3 regions of the Rahnella sp. PD4 genome follow, and region 2 is predicted to be linked to each of the others. Evidence: predicted binding sites of a transcription regulator. Region 2 holds the regulator's gene; each other region holds the start of a gene.
What was found. Region 2 encodes sigma-54, which starts transcription at its own class of promoters, with help from an activator protein. Its sites were predicted from a motif close to GTTGGCACANNTTTCGCTNT; they were not measured.
Positions count from the first base shown of each region.

Region 1 (2,277 bases), on a different contig from region 2:
TTGGCTGGCTTTGGCGGAATCGCTGCCGCCGGTGGCTTTGAACGCTGCGGCAATGGCCTGAACGGAGGCATAGGAATAAAGGGTATAACCTTCCGGCTCAAACTTGCTGGCACGGAATTTATCGATGACCGCTTTACCTTCCGGGATCAGGCGCGGGTCTTTACCAAAGGTCATCAGGATGCCGTTGGTGTATTGCGGGCCACCTGCGGCGGTGACCATTTCTTCGTTCACGATGCAGTCACCGGAGAAGAAGGTGGCCTGCACGCCCTGCTCACGCATCTGGCGCACCAGCGGACCGGCCTCCGGATGGCAACCGCCGAAGAACACCACATCCGGTTTCTGCGCACTGATTTTGGTGACCAGCGCGTTAAAATCTTTTTCACCTCGCGACAGCCCTTCGTACATCACTTCCTTCACGCCACGCTTGTTGAGCGCCGCTTTGGTGGCATCCGCCAGCCCCTGCCCGTAGGTATCTTTATCATGGATAATGACCACTTTTTTGGCTTTCAGCTTGTCAATGATGTAATCGCTGGCAACCTGCCCCTGCTGGTCGTCACGTCCACACATGCGGAACATATCGCTCATGCCACGTTCGGTGATTTGCGGGTTGGTTGAACCCGGTGTGATGGCGATAATTCCGGCATCGTTATAAACCTCGGACGCTGGCATGGTAGAAGATGAGCAAAAATGCCCGACAACCGCCTGCACTTTATCCTGATCAACAAGACGGTTCGCCACCGCAACGGCCTGTTTCGGTTCGCAGGCATCATCACCCTGCACTAGTTTGATTTTCTCGCCGTTAATTCCGCCTGCGGCATTAATGTCATCAGCGGCCTGTGTGGCACCATGCCAGTACTGATCGCCATAGGTGGCATTCGGGCCGGTGAACGGGCCGGCGACGCCAATCACGATATCCGCACGCGCAGAAAACGCCGTGACCAGACAGCCTGCCAGCAACAAAGAAAGAGGACTTTTAATAAATTTCATCGACATCATCATGATCCTTAGGACTGAGTTAATGCAAAACGGGTGAAGGAAAACGCATGTAGCAAAAACACCAACACGAAGTCGTCATCTGAAAATGTGAAATTTAATGCTTAATCTTGAGACTGAGGATTCCCCGCTTATCACCAGGGGTGAAAACATCAAAGGTAAGAGACATAAGCAAAATATCTGCCAGTGTTACAGAACCTTTGAGAATGTTACGGGTTATGTGAGTATAGATAGCGGCGCAAGAGCGTTACGAACAAGTCACAGAAACAACGACGGGATCACATCGCACCGTGCTGGTGCACAATCGCGGTTTTGCACGCACTATTACGCTTAGTGACATTTTTATTCTTTGCTTCTTACGGCAGTTTGTTTTGTAATGCCGGCAAATGATTGCAACAGGAACCTGCTGAACAATGAAGAAATTATTCTGCCTGACGGCCGGGGTTCTGGCCCTGGCATTAACCGGCTGTGCCAGCGATTATGTGATTAATACGAAATCCGGCGACCAGTTTTTCGCCCACGGTGAACCGGATCGTGACCGCGATACCGGTATGACCAGCTATACCGACATGAACGGCGATTATCACCTGATGAACACCAATGATATTGCGGGTATTGTGAAAAAGTAGGTAAGACGGGGCCAGTCATCTGACACGAAGGCAAAATGTGGCCTGCCAGTGACAGGCCCGTTTTATTTAATAATATTGGCTCTCATGGCTTTCATTATCACCTGCACTCTATTTTTAGCCCCAAGTTTGGTCATGCAATTGTTAATGTGAAATACTGCTGTTCTTTCTGAAATTGACAGAATCCGGCTTATTTCCCAACTGGTTTTCCCTTCCGCAAGCCAGACCAAACATTCACGTTCTCTTGAAGTCAGTATTGCTGGCGGCGTTAAATCACCTATCTTATCAATAAGTTTATTATTAAAATCCATTAAAAATTGATTATTAAGTTTGTGCAAATACACTGTAATCATTCCAATAATATTCATGGATTCCTTTTGCGAAACAAATATATCTTCTTTTCGTGCCACACTGAGCACGCCTATATACTGGTCATTTATCGGTAAAGACATGGAATATCCATACCGGATACCATGCGCCTTCGCACAATTTAAAAAGCGATCACTTCCCGAAAGCGACACACTGCTCCATATATGAGCTTGCTGATAATTCTGAGCCTTATTAATAATAGGGTCTATTTTATGAAACCCATTTTCCATATATTGCCGGCGCCAGCTGGCGTTAAAACCTTCAAGAATAAAAAAATCATCGAAGCCTT
Region 1 covers NZ_JBLZQF010000001.1:812,438-814,714, forward strand. The annotation lists gene ACOZIO_RS03590 (branched-chain amino acid ABC transporter substrate-binding protein) at 1-993, opposite strand, end outside; gene ACOZIO_RS03595 (YgdI/YgdR family lipoprotein) at 1,407-1,622, shown strand; gene ACOZIO_RS03600 (autoinducer binding domain-containing protein) at 1,685-2,277, opposite strand, start outside.
Region 1: a site for sigma-54 is predicted at 1,162-1,181, ahead of ACOZIO_RS03590 (branched-chain amino acid ABC transporter substrate-binding protein). Genes of this name have one in related genera too.

Region 2 (2,277 bases):
ATAACCTCGGTCAGTCACTGTCCGGTGGTGAACGACGTCGTGTGGAAATTGCCCGTGCGCTGGCAGCAAACCCTAAATTCATCCTGCTGGATGAACCGTTCGCCGGGGTTGACCCGATTTCCGTTATCGACATTAAAAAAATCATTGAGCATTTACGTGACAGCGGCCTCGGCGTACTGATCACTGACCATAACGTGCGCGAAACACTCGACGTTTGTGAACGCGCGTATATTGTCAGTCAGGGGAAATTGATTGCCCACGGCACGCCAGCCGACATTCTTGCTGATGAACAAGTTAAACGTGTTTATCTTGGTGAAGAATTCCGTCTGTGATCTGTGCCGCCGGAACCGTGCCTGTTTCCACCTACACTGAAACAGGCCGTCTCTGACAGAAGTGTTGCCGTTTTCACTCATCAACGGAATTAAGCCAAGATATGAAGCAAGGTTTGCAACTCAGACTCAGCCAACAACTGGCTATGACTCCCCAGTTACAACAGGCCATCCGCTTGTTGCAACTGTCCACGCTTGAGCTCCAGCAGGAGATCCAACTCGCGCTGGAGAGCAACCCTCTGTTGGAACAAACTGACCTTCATGAAGAAATCGACTCGGTAGAAGCCACCGACAGCGAGGGGTTAGACACCCGCGAGGCGCTCGAGCAAAAAGATATGCCGGAAGAATTGCCGCTCGACGCGACCTGGGATGAGATTTACACCGCAGGCACGCCGTCCGGTACCGGTAATGATTACAGCGACGACGAGCTGCCCATTTATCAGGGTGAAACCACCCAGACCCTTCAGGATTACCTGATGTGGCAGGTTGAGCTGACGCCGTTTTCTGATACTGATGCCGCGATTGCCACATCAATTGTCGATGCGGTGGATGACACCGGTTACCTGACCGTCTCCCTTGAAGACATCCTCGAAAGCGTCGGTGATGAAAACATCACGATGGACGAAGTTGAGGCCGTGCTTAAACGCGTTCAGCGTTTTGATCCGGTGGGGGTGGCAGCACGTGACCTGCGCGATTGTCTGCTGATCCAGCTGTCTCAATATGCCACTGACACGCCTTTCATCACTGAAGCCCGTCTTATCATCAGCGAACATCTCGATTTGCTGGCGAACCATGATTTCCGCGCACTTATGCGATCAACCCGGTTAAAAGAAGATACACTCAAAGGAGCGATGCTTCTGATCCAGTCTCTGGATCCGCGTCCGGGTCAGTCGATCAATACCGGCGAATCCGAATACGTGATCCCGGATGTGCTGGTGCGTAAAGTGTCAGGGGTCTGGACGGTAGAACTCAATTCCGACAGCATTCCGCGTCTGAAGATTAACCAGCAGTACGCCGCGATGGGTAACTCCACACGCAGCGACAGCGACGGGCAATTTATCCGCAGCAATCTGCAGGAAGCCAAGTGGTTAATTAAAAGCCTGGAAAGCCGTAACGACACGCTGTTGAAAGTGACGCGCTGCATCGTTGAGCAGCAGCAGGCGTTCTTTGAACTGGGTGAAGAATTTATGAAACCTATGGTGCTGGCCGATATTGCCAGTGCCGTGGAAATGCACGAATCGACGATTTCACGCGTGACGACACAAAAGTTCCTGCACAGTCCGCGTGGTATTTTCGAACTGAAGTATTTCTTCTCCAGCCATGTCAGTACAGACAGCGGCGGCGAGGCATCGTCAACCGCGATCCGGGCGCTGGTGAAGAAATTAATCGCAGCGGAGAATCCTGTAAAACCGCTCAGTGACAGCAAGTTAGCAACCCTGCTTTCCGATCAGGGAATTATGGTTGCGCGCCGGACTGTCGCCAAATACCGAGAGTCTTTGTCCATCCCGCCCTCAAACCAACGTAAACAGTTAGTTTGACCTCAACAGAGAAGGAAGACATTATGCAGCTCAACATTACCGGACATCACATTGAGATCACGGATCCCCTGAGAGAGTTCATCACGTCGAAACTGGCTAAGCTCGAGCAGTATTTCGACAGGATTAATCAGGTGTATGTGGTGTTGAGCGTGGAAAAGGTGCAGAAAGTAGCGGAAGCCACTTTGCATGTGAACGGAGGCGAATTACATGCCACCTCGGAACATCAGGATATGTACGCAGCGATTGACGGGCTGGTTGATAAACTGGCCCGACAGCTGAATAAACATAAAGACAAACTGAAACAGCACTGACATTCATGTAGCCAACCCTGTGCTACAAACCTTCGGGCATCGGCTTGTGACCTTCGGGAAACGAGCCGATATAGCTTTAAGGGTGAAACAGCGCAAAAG
Region 2 covers NZ_JBLZQF010000007.1:106,604-108,880, forward strand. The annotation lists gene lptB (LPS export ABC transporter ATP-binding protein) at 1-332, shown strand, start outside; gene rpoN (RNA polymerase factor sigma-54) at 434-1,867, shown strand; gene hpf (ribosome hibernation promoting factor) at 1,891-2,178, shown strand; gene ptsN (PTS IIA-like nitrogen regulatory protein PtsN) at 2,277-2,277, shown strand, end outside.

Region 3 (2,277 bases), on a different contig from region 2:
GTCGCTTCGATACGCTCAAGACCCATATGGGTCAGAACTTTACCCACTTTACCGTTACGGGTTTTGCCTTCGCTGTCGATGACAGTGATTTGTTGGTTAGGCTTAACAGTACCGCGTTTGATACGGCCGATGCCGATGACGCCAACATAGTTGTTGTAGTCCAGCTGAGAGATTTGCATCTGGAATGGTGCATCCATCTCAACTTGTGGTGGAGATACGTGGTCAACGATCGCCTGGTACAGCGGGGTCATGTCTTCGGCCATATCGTTATGGTCGTTACCCGCGATACCCATCAGTGCAGATGCATAGATGATTGGGAAATCGAGTTGTTCGTCGGTTGCGTCCAGGTTGACGAACAGGTCGAAGACCTGATCAACAACCCAGTCAGGACGCGCGCCAGGGCGGTCAACTTTGTTGATTACCACGATCGGTTTCAGACCATTAGCGAAGGCTTTTTTGGTCACGAAACGGGTTTGCGGCATTGGGCCATCCATTGCATCCACAACCAGCAGCACCGAGTCGACCATTGACATCACACGCTCAACCTCACCGCCGAAGTCGGCGTGTCCTGGGGTATCCACGATGTTGATGCGGTAGTCTTTCCAATTAATGGCGGTGTTTTTTGCGAGGATGGTAATCCCACGCTCTTTCTCCAAATCGTTGGAGTCCATTACGCGTTCGGTAGCTTCTGCACGTTCTCCGAAAGTACCGGATTGTTGCAGCAGCTTGTCGACCAGGGTGGTTTTACCATGGTCAACGTGGGCAATAATGGCGATGTTACGCAAATTTTCGATCACAGCTTTGCCTCAGGCATTAGAAATAGCGCGCTATTGTACACGTATTAAGCGAGGTTCTAAACAAGATCACAAGGATCTTGTTGAAACAACTTATGGATGGTTACTTTGTGATCCCTTTCACGGTGCAAAAAGACCACTGAACCATTATGGCGCACCCTTTTGGTGCCTTGCCTCTCGCAATCAGCACCATTTTAGTGCATGAATTCCGTTATGGTGCATACTTATCGAGTGCAAAAGCCCTGTAAAATGGCGTTGTTTGCATTTTCTCAAAGTTGGCACAGTTTTCGCTAATAGTTTTTAGAGTAAAAGTTTTTTAGGGTAAAAAATTTTTTACAGGGTGAAGGACCTGACCAGACAAATAATAGCGCTGTTCAGCCTACACGCCAGTTCCAGTAAGGCTGTTATTTCCAACTAAAGACCAAAAATGGTTATTCGTTCCACGACGATAATGAGAAATTCGGGAGAACTAGTATGTCCGCTGAACACGTTTTGACGATGCTGAATGAGCATGAAGTGAAATTCGTAGATTTACGTTTCACTGATACCAAAGGCAAAGAGCAGCACGTCACCATTCCTGCGCACCAGGTTAGCGCTGACTTCTTCGAAGAAGGCAAAATGTTTGATGGCTCTTCAATCGGTGGCTGGAAAGGCATTAACGAATCTGACATGGTTCTGATGCCAGATGCGAGCACTGCTGTTCTTGACCCATTCTACGAAGAAACTACCCTGATCATTCGTTGCGATATCCTTGAGCCAACCACGCTGCAAGGTTATGACCGCGACCCACGCTCTACCGCAAAACGTGCAGAAGATTTCCTGCGCTCTTCCGGTATCGCGGACACCGTACTGTTCGGGCCAGAACCAGAATTCTTCCTGTTTGATGATGTGCGCTTCGGCAGCAGCATCTCCGGTTCTCACGTCGCTATCGATGATATCGAAGGCGCATGGAACTCAAGCACCAAATACGAAGGCGGCAACAAAGGCCACCGCCCTGCAGTAAAAGGCGGTTACTTCCCGGTTCCTCCGGTCGACTCTTCTCAGGATCTGCGTTCTACCATGTGTCTGACCATGGAAGAAATGGGTCTGGTTGTTGAAGCTCACCACCATGAAGTTGCCACTGCGGGTCAGAACGAAGTGGCAACCCGCTTCAATACCCTGACCAAAAAAGCCGACGAAATCCAAATCTACAAATACGTGGTGCACAATGTGGCTCACGCGTTTGGCAAAACGGCGACCTTCATGCCAAAACCAATGTTTGGCGATAACGGTTCCGGTATGCACTGCCATATGTCCCTGTCCAAGAACGGTAACAACCTGTTCTCTGGCGACAAATACGGCGGCCTGTCTGAAATGGCACTGTTCTACATCGGCGGTATCATCAAGCACGCTAAAGCGATCAACGCCTACGCTAACCCGACCACTAACTCTTACAAACGTTTGGTCCCGGGCTATGAAGCGCCAGTAATGCTGGCTTACTCTG
Region 3 covers NZ_JBLZQF010000013.1:13,575-15,851, reverse strand. The annotation lists gene typA (ribosome-dependent GTPase TypA) at 1-797, opposite strand, end outside; gene glnA (glutamate--ammonia ligase) at 1,269-2,277, shown strand, end outside.
Region 3: a site for sigma-54 is predicted at 1,069-1,088, ahead of glnA (glutamate--ammonia ligase). Genes of this name have one in related genera too.